DNA from 4 places in the Neorhizobium tomejilense genome. Region 2 is predicted to be linked to each of the others. Evidence: predicted binding sites of a transcription regulator. Region 2 holds the regulator's gene; each other region holds the start of a gene.
The links. Region 2 encodes LexA, which represses DNA repair genes until DNA is damaged. Its sites were predicted from a motif close to TGTTCNNNNTGTGTTCNG; they were not measured.
Positions count from the first base shown of each region.

Region 1: a site for LexA is predicted at 1,592-1,609, ahead of ACSQ3G_RS14580 (ATP-dependent helicase). Genes of this name have one in related genera too.
Region 3: a site for LexA is predicted at 1,579-1,596, ahead of ACSQ3G_RS19890 (ImuA family protein). Genes of this name have one in related genera too.
Region 4: a site for LexA is predicted at 1,780-1,797, ahead of ACSQ3G_RS04100 (sel1 repeat family protein). Genes of this name have one in related genera too.

Region 1 covers NZ_CAXUSO020000001.1:2,852,346-2,855,709, reverse strand. The annotation lists gene ACSQ3G_RS14580 (ATP-dependent helicase) at 1-1,588, opposite strand, end outside; gene ACSQ3G_RS14575 (iron ABC transporter substrate-binding protein) at 1,910-2,923, shown strand; gene ACSQ3G_RS14570 (ABC transporter permease) at 2,996-3,364, shown strand, end outside.
Region 2 covers NZ_CAXUSO020000001.1:1,421,695-1,425,058, reverse strand. The annotation lists gene kdsA (3-deoxy-8-phosphooctulonate synthase) at 1-302, opposite strand, end outside; gene ACSQ3G_RS07360 (VOC family protein) at 307-1,179, opposite strand; gene lexA (transcriptional repressor LexA) at 1,380-2,099, shown strand; gene ACSQ3G_RS07350 (ComEC/Rec2 family competence protein) at 2,080-3,364, opposite strand, start outside.
Region 3 covers NZ_CAXUSO020000001.1:4,035,885-4,039,248, forward strand. The annotation lists gene ACSQ3G_RS19885 (Y-family DNA polymerase) at 1-707, opposite strand, end outside; gene ACSQ3G_RS19890 (ImuA family protein) at 619-1,557, opposite strand; gene ACSQ3G_RS19895 (metallopeptidase family protein) at 1,730-2,167, shown strand; gene ACSQ3G_RS19900 (DUF1737 domain-containing protein) at 2,185-2,391, opposite strand; gene ACSQ3G_RS19905 (HpcH/HpaI aldolase/citrate lyase family protein) at 2,388-3,290, opposite strand.
Region 4 covers NZ_CAXUSO020000001.1:787,053-790,416, reverse strand. The annotation lists gene ACSQ3G_RS04105 (pyridoxal phosphate-dependent aminotransferase) at 28-1,137, shown strand; gene ACSQ3G_RS04100 (sel1 repeat family protein) at 1,325-1,591, opposite strand; gene ACSQ3G_RS04095 (DUF2147 domain-containing protein) at 2,128-2,466, shown strand; gene ACSQ3G_RS04090 (hypothetical protein) at 3,040-3,258, shown strand; gene ACSQ3G_RS04085 (hypothetical protein) at 3,345-3,364, shown strand, end outside.

The DNA.
Region 1 (3,364 bases), 1.4 Mb from region 2:
CATAACCCGAGGCGATCTGTTCTAGCTGTAAAAGGTCGGCCTTGCGGGTCTCGGCGTCCTCGTGGATGCGGATGAGATGCGGCTCGTACCACTGGCGGGCAAGGCCGATCTCGGACGGCCAGCCTTGGCCCTTGCGGATTGCGGCGAGCATGTCGACAAAGGCCGGCCAATCGGCGCCGGACCGCGGCGGGGCCGGGATTTCCTGGAGGGCTGCGAGCGGCTCGGGATCGGCGGCGATCGCATCGAGGATTTTTCCGGCCGTTTGCGGGCCGATACCGGGGATGAGCTGCATCAGCCGGAAGCCAGCGACGCGGTCGCGCGGGTTCTGGGCGAAACGCAAGGCCGCCAGCATGTCCTTGACATGGGCACTGTCGAGGAATTTCAGGCCACCGAACTTCACGAAGGGAATGTTGCGGCGGGTGAGCTCGACTTCGAGCGGGCCGGAATGGTGGGACGCGCGGAACAGCACGGCCTGCTGTTTCAAAGTCATGCCGGTTTCGCGGTTTTCGAGGATTTTTTCGACGATGTAATTGGCCTGCTCGGTCTCGTCCTTGACGGCGACGAGGCGGGGGCGCTCCTCCGACTGGCGCTCGGTCCAGAGGTTCTTGGTGAAGCGCTCCCGGGCGAGATCGATGACGCCGTTGGCGGCGGCGAGAATCGTATTGGTCGAGCGATAATTGCGGTCGAGCGTGACGATGTTGGCCGGCGGATCGAACGTGTTGGGGAAATCGAGGATGTTGCGAATCGTCGCGGCGCGGAAGGAATAGATCGACTGGGCGTCGTCACCCACCACGGTAAGGCCGATGCCGCCGGGTTTCATCGCCATCAGGATCGACGATTGCAGGCGGTTGGTGTCCTGGTATTCGTCGACGAGGACATGGTCGAAACGGCCGCCGACATCCTGTGCAATCGCCGGCTCGCTCATCATCTGCGCCCAGTAGAGAAGGAGGTCGTCGTAATCCAGCACGTTCTGGGCCTGCTTGGCCTCGACATAGGAGGCGAACAGTTCGCGCAGCTGCGGTTCCCAGGCGGAGCACCAGGGGAAATTCAGTTTCAGCACCTCGTCCAGAGGCGTTTCCGAATTCACCGCACGGGAATAGATCTGCAGACAGGTGCCTTTGGTGGGAAACCGGTTCTCGGTCTTCGAGAAGCCGAGCTCGTGGCGCACTAGGTTCATCAGGTCGGCGGAATCTTCGCGGTCGTGGATGGTAAAGTCGTGGTCGAGGCCGATCTGTTCGGCGTAGAGGCGGAGCAGCCGGGCGCCGATGCCGTGAAAGGTGCCGGCCCAGGCGAGCGCATCGGTCATGATGCCTGCATTTGCGCCCAGAACCTGCGCACAGATGCGCTCGACGCGGCGGCCCATTTCCGAGGCCGCGCGGCGGGAAAAGGTCATCAGCAGGATGCGGCGCGGATCGGCGCCCGAGACGATCAGGTGCGCGACACGATGGGCAAGCGTGTTGGTCTTGCCGGAACCGGCGCCGGCGATGACCAGCAAAGGCCCGGCCGGGCCGCCCTTGGGCACGTCCGAGCCGTGCTCGACCGCACGCCGTTGCGCATCATTCAGCTTTTCCAGATAAGCAACAGCCATGCCCGTTCCTGATGTGTTCGAATTAGCCATAGCTGATTCGTGGGCCTGCGCGGAAATCCGCGTCGGCACTTATGCGGCAAGTCGCCAACTTGCCCGCGGGCCGGAAGATTGCGACGATGCCGCCGGCGGCAATTCCCGCCCAAGTACAATTGTACACAAGGCCCGGTGCCGCGATCAATTCGCGTCGCCTGCTGTATCTGTTTGTATTTAAAACGTAAATCACGCCTTTGTTACGCCTGTCGTGGAAATAAACTTGACCACAAATCTCTGCTTTGGTTATGACGAGCTCGTCAAATTCCTGACTCTCTTGCGGAGGCGACCTTGAAAGCTTCATTCACCTTGGCCGCGGGCGCTGCCCTGGCTTTTTCCGTTCTGTCCCTATCGTCGCCGGCTTCGGCGCAGGTGGCCGACAGTCTCACCATCTATAACGCCCAACACGAAGGGCTGACCAAGGAATGGGTGAAGGCCTTTACGGAAGAGACCGGCATCGCGGTCACCATCCGCCAGGGCAGCGACCTCGAAATCGCCAACCAGATTGTCCAGGAAGGCGCCAATTCGCCGGCCGACGTGTTCCTGACCGAAAATTCGCCGGCCATGGTGCTGGTCGACGGCAAGGGCCTTTTCGCGCCGGTCGACAAGGCGACCCTCGACCAGGTTCTGCCGGGTTTCCATCCGGCCAACGGCAACTGGGTCGGCATCGCTGCCCGCTCGACGGTTTTTGTCTATGACAAGACCAAGCTGACGGAAGACAAGCTGCCGAAGTCGATGCTCGACCTTGCCAAGCCGGAATGGAAGGGCCGCTGGACGGCATCTCCGTCGGGCGCTGATTTCCAGGCGATCGTCGGTGCGCTGCTGCAGCTCAAGGGCGAAGAAGCGACCGCTGCCTGGCTGAAGGGCATGAAGGAAAATGCGACCCCGATCCGCGGCAACTCGACTGCCATGAAGGCGGTCAATGCCGGCCAGTTCGAAGGCGCGCTGATCTATCACTACTATTATTTCGGCGACGTCGCGAAGACCGGCGAGAACACCAAGAACATCGGCATGCATTATTTCAAGAACCAGGATCCGGGCGCCTTCGTGTCGATCTCGGGCGGCGGCATCCTCGCCTCCTCCAAGCACAAGGAACAGGCGCAGACCTTCCTGAAGTGGGTCACCGGCAAGGGCGGCCAGAAGATCTTGCGCGACGGCACCTCCTTTGAATACGCCGTTGGCAAGGGCGAGGCTTCCAACAAGATGCTGACCCCGATCGCCGACTTGGCAGCCCCGAAGGTCGAGCCTTCGACCCTCAATAACGCCAAGGTCACCGACATGATGACCGCCGCCGGCCTGCTCTAAAAAGCGGCCGATAACAGTTGCACGGAGACATCGCAGGGCGTACCTGCGATGTCTCGTATTTTCGGACCGGCAATGACTTCCACCACAGATACCAGGATCTCCATCGCGCCGCGACACCGCCTGCCGGCGGCGTCGTCCTGGACGCTGACGATCGCGGTCGTGGTGGCCTTGCTGGCGCTGCTGCCGCTCGGCTTTGTGTTATGGGCGGCGGTGGTGACCGGTTGGGAGATGGCCTCGCAGCTGATTTTCCGCTCGCGGGTCGGCGATCTGCTGGCCAATACGGTCCTGCTCGTCGTCTTCACCATTCCGATCTGCGCCGTGCTCGGCGTCGCGCTCGCCTGGTTGACGGAACGCAGCGACCTGCCGGGCGCGCGGTTCTGGTCCTGGCTCTGCGTCACGCCGCTTGCCGTGCCCGCCTTCGTGCATTCCTATGCCTGGATC
Region 2 (3,364 bases):
GTCAGGACCGGAAAGCCGAACTCCTTTTTGAGGTCGGCAAAGATTTCCATGGCGGTTTCGAGCCCGATGCCGCGCTTGCCGGAAATCGACGTGCGGTTGGCCTTGTCGTAGGAAGACTTGTAGACGAGGCCGATACCGAGCTTGGCACAGAGTTCCTTGAGCGCGCCTGCCATCATGAAGGCGTGGTCGCGGCTTTCCATCTGGCATGGGCCGGCGATCAGCGACAGTTTTGCGTCCTGCGCGAAAACCACCTTGCCGTCTCCCTCGCCGACGGAGACGCTGGAATTTGCGGTAACTTCCATGAACCTATTCCTCGAAGCCGAACAAAACACCCTGGCCGGGCGCCGCCGAGACGAGAACACGGCCCTCCCGGCGGACGAATGCGACGTCATTAGCAGCAAGGGTGATCTCTGTCACGGCAAGATCGGCCGTCTTGAAGATGATCACCCGGCCGCGCAGCCCCTCGGCACCCGGCGTCGACGGCAGGGCGAATTCCGCCTCGAGTTCGTGATCCTGCAGGATGCGAATGCGGGCATTGGCCGCGGCAAGCTCGAGCGAAACAGCCTCCGGCTTGGCCTTCGTCATCAGCACCTGCTCGGCCAGGGGTGCGAAATCGGAGGGCGCCGATGCCGACAGAATGATCTTGCTCAGCCCCATGACCGCATTGGAATGGTGCTCCAGTTCGCCGCGATCGGCCGGCAGGGGATTGATCCGCTGGCAGGAAAACATCAGGAAGTCGGGCGCCCGGTCATCACCCGCAAAAGCCAGCCGGAAGCTCGCCTGGGTTTCGGAACCGTCGGCCAAGGTCATCCCGCGGGAGAATTCCAGCACGTCGCCTGCCGAAACGCCACGCATCTTGAAACGCGCGTGATCGGCCATCGCGTCACGGGTCGCCACAACGAGAGCGGAAAAACCCTGCCTGTCGCGTGCCTTGCGGAAGGCCAGATCGCGTGCGGTAAAAACGTTGCCGCGTTTGGCGGCCGCGCTTGCATGACGGCGATTGGCAAGAGCCAGCGGCTCCAGGTAGCTGCCATCCGAGAAGAACACACAAGCATTGGCTGTGCCGAAAGGATGAAAAGCATCGGGCGCAACTGTAAAACCAAGCTTCGTGAGCCGGGAACGCGCAGCGGTAAGTCCCGCCACCGGCAGCACGAGATGATCGATTGGTCTTGCGTTCACGCGAGGGCCCCCGGAATTGGAATCGCAAAGCTACTTTGGCAGCGGGCTCGCGCCGCGCAAGTGGTGTGGCTCGAGATATCTGGCACGCATCTATGAAGAAAAAATCATCATACTTCACAGAAATTTAGGGACTTGCAGAACACATATGGAACATATAGTGTCCGTTCTGGATTTGTTTCCGACTCTGAGGGTGCCAAAAGATGCTCACGCGCAAACAACAGGAATTGCTTCTGTTCATTCACGAACGCATGAAGGAATCCGGCATCCCGCCGTCATTCGATGAAATGAAGGATGCTCTCGACCTCGCGTCCAAGTCAGGCATCCACCGCCTGATCACCGCGCTCGAGGAGCGCGGCTTCATCCGCCGCCTGCCGAACCGGGCCCGGGCGCTCGAAGTCATCAAGCTGCCGGAAGCCTACTCACCGAGCATGCAGCCACGGCGCGGTTTTTCGCCGAGCGTCATCGAGGGCAGCCTCGGCAAACCGCAGCCGGTCGCGGCGCCTCAGAAACCCGCCGCCAACGACGATTCGCCGAACGCCACGACAGTTCCGGTCATGGGCCGCATCGCTGCCGGCGTGCCGATCTCGGCGATCCAGAACAACACGCATGACATCGCCGTGCCGGCCGAGATGCTCGGTTCCGGCGAACATTATGCGCTCGAGGTCAAGGGCGATTCGATGATCGAGGCCGGCATTCTCGACGGCGATACCGTGATCATCCGCAACAGCAATACGGCCAATCCGGGCGATATCGTCGTGGCGCTGGTGGACGACGAGGAAGCGACGCTGAAACGCTTCCGCCGCCGCGGTGCCTCCATCGCCCTCGAAGCCGCCAACCCAGCCTACGAGACCCGCATCTTTGGGCCGGACCGGGTGAAGATCCAGGGCAAGCTCGTCGGCCTCATCCGCCGGTATCACTGATCATCTGCCGGAGCGGTTCCGGCAATGACCCATCGAAACCCTGGCTTCGCCAATCATAGTGGCGGTGCCTGCTCCAGGGACGGTCTGCGCCCGCCATGGCGGCACGGATCTGCCAGCGCCGAATGTCGGTCGCGCCGTTGAGGGAAATCTCCAGCGCACCCGCCTTGCGAAGCATGGCACCATTGATCATCAGGGCGCCGGACCGGCATTGGTCGAAGCGGGCGCGCGGCGCAATGACAAGACTGGCGGCGTCGCAGGCGGCACCCGCATAACGGCCGTCCTCGACAGCGATAACGATGCCCTTGCCGGTGCTTGCCGCACACCAGGCCGTCGGCTCGCAGGTGAAGCGGCCGGCAGGCGCCTGTTTTATCCTCGACTTTGCCGTTTCCAGTTGCTGCGGGGTCAATTCGCGGCGCTCGTTGGTTTTCGCGCCGGGTGGCCTGTCGTCGGGCGGCTTGTCCCTGGATGGCGACATTTCAGGCTTGGTGGGATCACCGAGCAGAAGCGCCCTCTTCCATTGGCCGTAGACGAAGTCGGGCGGGCGGGCGCGATTGGTGGCGACCCCTTTCCCGTCTACAAATGCGACCATCGTCCCGTCTTCCGAGATCAGGATATCCGGCAGGGGCATCGACCGCTCATGCCAGGAAAGCAGCAGAGCGGTCACCATCAGCGGCAGGCCTATCAGTCTCAGTCTCGTCCTCATGAGCGTCAACAGCAGGAAACCTGCCGTCGAGACGGCGAGGAACCAGGGATGTTGTCGCCCTATGCCGACATCGCCGCCCCAGGCGGCGACGTGTTTGGCAATTGCAATCACCCACCCCAGGCCGAGGCCCATGAGCTTCATGAAGGGCGCATCGAGGCCGAACGGCATCAGCAGCATGCCGGCCAGCCCTGCCGGCATGACCACGAAGGAGATGATCGGCATGGCGGCGAGGTTGGCGACAAGGCCGTAGGTGGCGATACGGTGGAAATGCTCGACCGAGAACATGGCGGTCGAGATGCCGCCGATCAGCGAGGTCACGAAGATGCCGGCCGCGAAATTCCAGGATGCCAGCACCGGAGTCACCATAGGGCGACGGAATGGCAGAGGTTCGGGATCGCGGCGCTTCGCCCTGTGTTTCCAGAGTGCGTAGCCGGCGACCAGGGCGGCGGTGGCGGCAAACGACATCTGGAAGCTCGGCCCCAGTATTTCCGAGGGCGACATGGCGATGATGACCAGGGCGGACAGCGCGACATTGCGCAGGCTGATCGATGGCCGATCGAAA
Region 3 (3,364 bases), 2.6 Mb from region 2:
GAGATGGCTTCCTCATTGTGCCCGAGCGCCTGATCCAGCCGAAGCAATAGATGAATGCCAAAACGGCGAGCCAACGGCGCACGCGGCATCGGCAGAAGGTCGCCGATCCTTTTCAGTCCGAGCTTGTAGAGCGCTGCGATGGTGGCCTCATCGATACGCAAAGCGTTGACCGGCAGCGGCGCCAGCACCGCCTCCGTCACTTGGTCGGCAATCACGCCGCCGCGACCGAAGCGACAGGCGGCCCAGGACAGGCCTGGCGACGAGGAGATCGCCCCTTTGACATCGAATCCCATCTGCAAAAGTCGGCCAAGGATGTCCTTGAGCAGAGCCTCCTCGCCACCGAAGAGGTGGGTGCAGCCGGTTATGTCGAGAAACAGACCTTCGCGGCCGTCCAGCGCCACCAGCGGTGTATAACGATCGCACCAATCGGCGATCGCCTCAAGAAGGCCCTGGTCCGCCGCGCCATCCTCGTCCACCACGTCGATCTTCGGAAACATGGCGCGCGCTTCCGCCAACCCCTGCCCACGCTTCAGCCCGAGACGTTCGGAAACCTCGTCGAGCGCTGTGAGCCGCATGGCGTTTTCGCGCCGGCCGGCACAGAGGATCGGTGGATGATGTTCAGGACGCCCTTTCGAACGCCACGACAGCCCCCAGAGCCGGCGCGCGATCCTGTCGGTCGGCAGGTGCGGGAAGACGAGCGCCAGGATGCGCTGGCGGGTTGCGGAAAGAGAAAGCCTCTCCTGCCTCTCGGCCGAGGGAAAATTGACGGTCATGGGGATTCCACTCCAGAAGTAGGGATAGCGGAGCCGGGATGCGGCTCTTCTCCAGGGTCAGCCTGAAAACGGGATGACCGATGCTGCCGCCAAGCTCGGATCCCTCCGGAAGATGCCGGCGAGCCGCCGGCGCCGGTTCGACAAGGAAGCGGAACGAGGCGCTGCTTGCCTCCTCCTCTCCCGCATGCCGCAGCAGAAAGAGCGGCCGTCCCGCCGCCTTTGCCCTCAGACCCAGCCTGCGGCTTTCGGTGAGACCGAAATGCCTGGGGTTGCCCCGGATTTCGAGAATGATGGCGACAACAGCCCCGCTGGCCACCGCAGTCTCCGCAAGCCACAGGGCATCGTCCAGCTTGCGCGGAGAGGCGTAAAGAACATCCCGCTGGCTCAATCCGAACTGTTTGAGGCCGACGGAATAGGGAATTCCGGCCTCCTGCGTGGACACGACATCGCCGATCCACAGAACCGGCGCGTCGCCTAGTTGTCTCGCTTTCAGGTGAGAGGCCAGCGAGAGAGCAAAGCCGCTTGCTGCTCCGGCATCTCCCATCAGCAGCGAGCGGATTTCCGTGATGCCGTCGAGCGGCAGGCCACCTTCCAACGCGGTATCCATCGGCGGTATGCCGAATGGCAAACGCGGTTGATTATTCCTGGCTTTCTGGCCTTCCGGATCAGCGGCCAAGTCCGCCTGTTCCGCCGCGGCAAGCGCCGGGAGAGATTTTCCTTCCAATCTGGCGATCTGTTCGCGCAGGGCAAAAAGCGTCTCCTGCGCCGTGGCGTGCTCGGCCATGGCGTCAGCTCCATTCGTACACGTTCTCTTTATGTTCTTATGGATTCCAGAGCTGGCCGAAAGAGTCAACAGCCAAATCCTGGGAATCTTTTCCTCGGATCCTAGGCCAATGATTCTTCACTCGAAAAATATCGCGGGAGGTACTATATGGGCCTGATCAGAAGGAGAGCCTATGGCCCGCATCGACCAGACCGACGATTGGCAGGATCGCCACGCACCGACGATCAGCACGTTCGAGTCGTTGGCGATCGAAGCCTATGGTCATTTACCGGAGGAATTCCGGGCTCTCACCGTCAACCTGACGATCGAGATCGAGGATTTCCCGGACGACGACGTTTTCGAGGACATGGCGCTCGAGACACCCTTCGACCTGCTCGGCCTTTTCGAAGGCCGCGGCATTTCCGAGCGGTTCAACATGGAAACGGGCGAATTGCCGAACCGCATCCGGCTTTATCGCCGGCCGATCCTCGATTACTGGGCGGAAAACGAGGAAACCCTGGGCGATATCATCACCCATGTGCTGATCCACGAGATCGGCCACCATTTCGGCCTCAGCGACGACGACATGGAGCGTATCGAGGCCAGCGCCGACGAAGCTGCTCAGCGCTGATCCTCTCTGACTGGAGCTTATTGCTCGCCGAGCTTCATCTCGGGATCGTATTCCTTGCCGTGAACGGTTTTGGTCACCGCCTGGCCGCACTGCATTTCGCCGGTCGTGGCGTTGAAAGCGTAGGTCGGCGAACCGGAAAGTTCCCAGCCTTTGTTCAGCGCCGCCGTCACCTTGTGGCAGAAGGAAGAATCGTCGGGACCGCTGAGGAAGCGATAAAGTTTCATGGCGTTTTCTTTCGTTCGGCGATGATGCGTGCCTTGGCGGCAAGCTTTTCAGCCTCCACCAGGTGCAGCCGCTCGACCATCTTGCCGTTGAGGTTGATGACGTTGAGATGTTGCGCGTCCGGTTCCGCAAAGGCGGCAATCACCGCTTCCGCCTCTTTCACGGCCTGAGGATCCGGCCCGAAATGCCGGTTGGCAGGTTCGATCTGGGCCGGATGGATCAGCATCTTGCCGGAAAAGCCCATGGCGCGTCCCTGGGCGCATTCCGCCTCAAAGGCTTCTGCATCCTTGAACTCGTTGAAGACGCTGTCGATCACATCGATCCCATGGGCGCGGCCGGCAAGCACGATCTGCATCAGCCAGGGCACCAGATAGGCCCGACCGGGCTGCGGCAGCACGCCCGTCTCCTTGCGCAGGTCGTTGAGGCCGACCACGAAACACTGGAGCCGCTCGTCGACAGGGGCAATTGCCGGCGCATTCAGGACGCCCTTCGGCGTTTCGATCATTGCCCAGATGGCAAGATCGTCCGGAGCCCCGGCCTCGGACAGGATATCCGCCACCGCCTGGACCTGCGACATGTGCTCGACCTTCGAGATCAGCACCACGTCGGGAGAGACCTCGGTCACCAGGTCCATATCCGCCTTGCCGAATTCGGTTTCGAGCGGGTTGATGCGGATGACCGTTTCCCTGCCCCGGAGCGGATTTTCCTTAAACAACCGGCGCAGGTTGTCGCGGGCCTCCGCCTTCTTTTCCGGCGCGACGGAATCTTCCAGATCGAAGATCGCCGCATCGCAATCGAGGCCATGCACCTTTTCCAATGCCCTCGCATTGCCGGCCGGCACGCTCAGGATCGAGCGGCGAATACGAAAGGAGGCGGATTTGATATCGGTCAAGGCGATCATCGGCGCTTTGTGCCAATCTTTTTGGTCTGCGGCAATACTGCATGCCCAAAGCCCCTTGCAAGACAGGGCGGAAG
Region 4 (3,364 bases), 630 kb from region 2:
GTTTTAAAAGAACCGGAACTGAAGTCCATGCCCGCATTCTCGCGCTTTACGCCGCTGATCAGCGCCCTTCCCGCCACCGTCCCCTTCGTCGGACCCGAGGCCATCGAGCGCAATCGCGGTCTCATGGTGAAGGCACGCATCGGCGCCAATGAAAATGGCTTCGGCCCTGCGCCTTCCGTCATCGAGGCGATCAGCGCTGCGGCGACAAGCACCTGGAAATATGCGGATCCGGAAAATTTCGAACTGAAGCAGGCGCTCGCCGCGCATCTGCGCTGTCAGATCAACAACATTGCCGTCGGCGAAGGCATAGACAGCCTGCTCGGGATGATCGTGCGGATGGTGATCGAGCCGGGCATGCCGGTCGTCACCTCGTTCGGCGCCTATCCGACGTTCAACTTCCACGTGGCCGGCCATGGCGGCCGGCTGGTGACGGTGCCTTACGTCGACGACCGCGAAAACCTCGATGGGCTGCTGGAAGCCGTTCGCCGTGAAAACGCGCCGCTGGTCTATTTCGCCAATCCCGACAATCCGATGGGAAGCTGGTGGGATGCCGACAGCATCATCGCTTTTGCCAAGGCGCTGCCGGAAACCTGCCTGATGATTCTCGACGAAGCCTATTGCGAGACAGGTCCTGCCGGCGCGACGCCCGATATCGCCGCCCTGATCGACCGGCCGAACATCATCCGCACCCGGACCTTCTCGAAGGCCTACGGCATGGCCGGCTCGCGGGTGGGTTATGCGATCTCGACGCCCGGCACTGCCGAGGCCTTCGACAAGATCCGCAATCATTTCGGCATGAACCGGATCGGTATCGCCTCGGCACTCGCGGCGCTGAAAGACCAGGCCTACCTCTCCCAGGTGATCGGGCAGATCAAGGCCTCGCGGGACCGGATCGCGGCAATCGCTGAAACCAACGGACTGAAGCCGCTGGCGTCCGCCACCAATTTCGTGGCGATCGATTGCGGCCGCGACGGCGCCTATGCACGCTCGATCGTCGATGGGCTGATGGAGCACGGGGTTTTCATCCGCATGCCGGGTGTTGCGCAGCTCAACCGCTGCATCCGCGTCAGCACGGGCCCGGAATCGGACATGGCGCTGTTCGAAGAAGCGCTGCCGAAGGTGCTGAAGGGCCTATAGGCTATACGAAAAATGACCGCGCCGGCCTTGTTCCTGCCGGTCGCGGTCTCAATTTCCGACGATCGTCCCCGTCCAGACCGACCGCCCTGTCTCCCAATCCCTCATGGGTGCTGTCTTTTGGATTGTTCTCCCGCCGGCCCTCTTGCGGGGCCGGTCAATTCGTCGAGCACGGCGCTCCTGAAGGCGCTCAATGCATGGTCATCCATTCGCGAGCGGCGCGGAGTGCCGTGGCCAGCTGCATCTTGCTCATCGTCTGAGCGAGGTCGGCGCGCAATTCGGCGGCGCGATCGGAGCCTTTGATCGCGGCAATGTTGAGCCATTTGTGTGCGGAGATCAGATCGACGTCGCAACCACGACCGGTCGCATACATCAGGCCCATTTCGCAGAAAGTGTCAGCGCGGGTTTCGCCACCCATGGTGGCCATTCCGGAATTGTTCATTTCAAAGCGTGCCATCGGTTTGATCCCTGTTAAAGCCTGTTGTTCGTCGTCTGCCCTGTTTTTGCCCTTTCGGGCTCCATCCGGATCACCGTCTTGAAGCGGCTGTTTCGATCCTTCCGGCCGGCGATTTTTTCCGCTCGTTTGATGACTTCACTATGCGCCCAACCTTCCAAAAGACGCCTAAAAAGCATGATTAATTCAACGAAAACAAAGTTCAAACGCTTCGTAAATTTGAGTTTTTGTTAAACATGGGATGCCTTGCATTTTAAGGAATTTGCGGAGATTTTTACGAAAAGTTTAGAAAACGATTTAAACCGATCGCTAACTACGAATACGGTTCGGTTGGACGAACCTGTCTCCAGGGCTGTGGAAAACCCCGGCCTTCCCGAGCGCTGAAATTCCGCCATATCGGGCCCAAACCCGTATTTACCTTTACGTGTGCGTAAGATAAATTTCGGCACGAGTTCGTCCAGAGGGGTGCGAACTGGAGGAAACCGCGCCGTCTGTCTGCTCTCGAAGCTCAGCGGCGGAAGCGAAGGAGGAGAACAATCATGATGCGCAGACTGATGCTTGTTGCAGTGCTGGCACTTGCCGCGACCGGAGCCCGAGCCGCAGAGCCGATCGAAGGCAATTGGAAGACCGCCAGCGGCGAGACCGCGGTGATCGGCAAATGCGGCACCGCCTATTGCGTGACGCTGAAGACCGGCAAACATTCGGGCAAGCAGATCGGCAAGCTCTCCGGCAAGGACGGCGAATATAGCGGCGAGATCACCGACCCCGCGGAGGACAAGACCTATAGCGGGTCCGGCTCGGTCAACGGCAATTCGCTCAAGATGAAAGGCTGCGTCCTCGCCATCCTTTGCAAGTCGCAGACCTGGACCCGCCTCTAAGCCGATCGCCCGAATATCGTCCCATATAGAAGTGCAGAAATGGCCGCGCCGGCAACGGCACGGCCATTTTTGGTTTCCAACCGTCAAGAGGTGCCTGAATATTTTGCTGCGCCGCATCAAGAAAAGGCAATTTGATCACGCGAACGGCATCGATTTGGGGCGTAAAAATCCGCGAAATTTCAATGTCACAGTTTTGTGAAAAGCTTGAATACCTATTGAACACTATTTACGCCACATAAAAGCCTCGAAAATGACATGATTTCCCGAAAATTACACGCAGTCGGTGCAATTCCTTTCGGAACCGGATATATTACTGATTTTACTTATTAATTATCTTACCAAATCGTAACTTAATCGATTTATTCGTGGCTTTTTCCGAGAAATAGCCACGATAAGCACGTTTTACGTGCATTTTTTCCAAGCAGTTTTCGCTGTCAACGTTTCGTTGACAGCAGTCGCCGAAATGGGGGGCTTTCGGATCGAACCGATCGGTCCGATATCAGCATCGCAAACAGAAATTCACTCTGGTTCGGACCCCAAGACCGAACCGAACATAACCCAAGGATAAAGACAATGACCAAGATCACTTCCGCATTCGCCGCAGCCCTTATCGCTTCGGCCTCGTTCGCTTCCGTCGCCCTCGCTGAAGGCGACTATTACGAAGGCGCCTCCAAGGCTTCCGCTACCGTCGACCATGTTCAGACCGGCAGCATTGCTCAGGATCAACAGAACCAGATCCCGGCTCCGATCGGTCGCGGCGACTACTACGACGGCGCAAACCGCCCGAACTAACCGCAGCTCATTCAAGATACCGAAACAATCTCCGCAGGCCAGGTCGCAAACTGAAAGCCGCGGGTAACTCTGAAGGGACTACCACCATGACCAAGATCACTTCCGC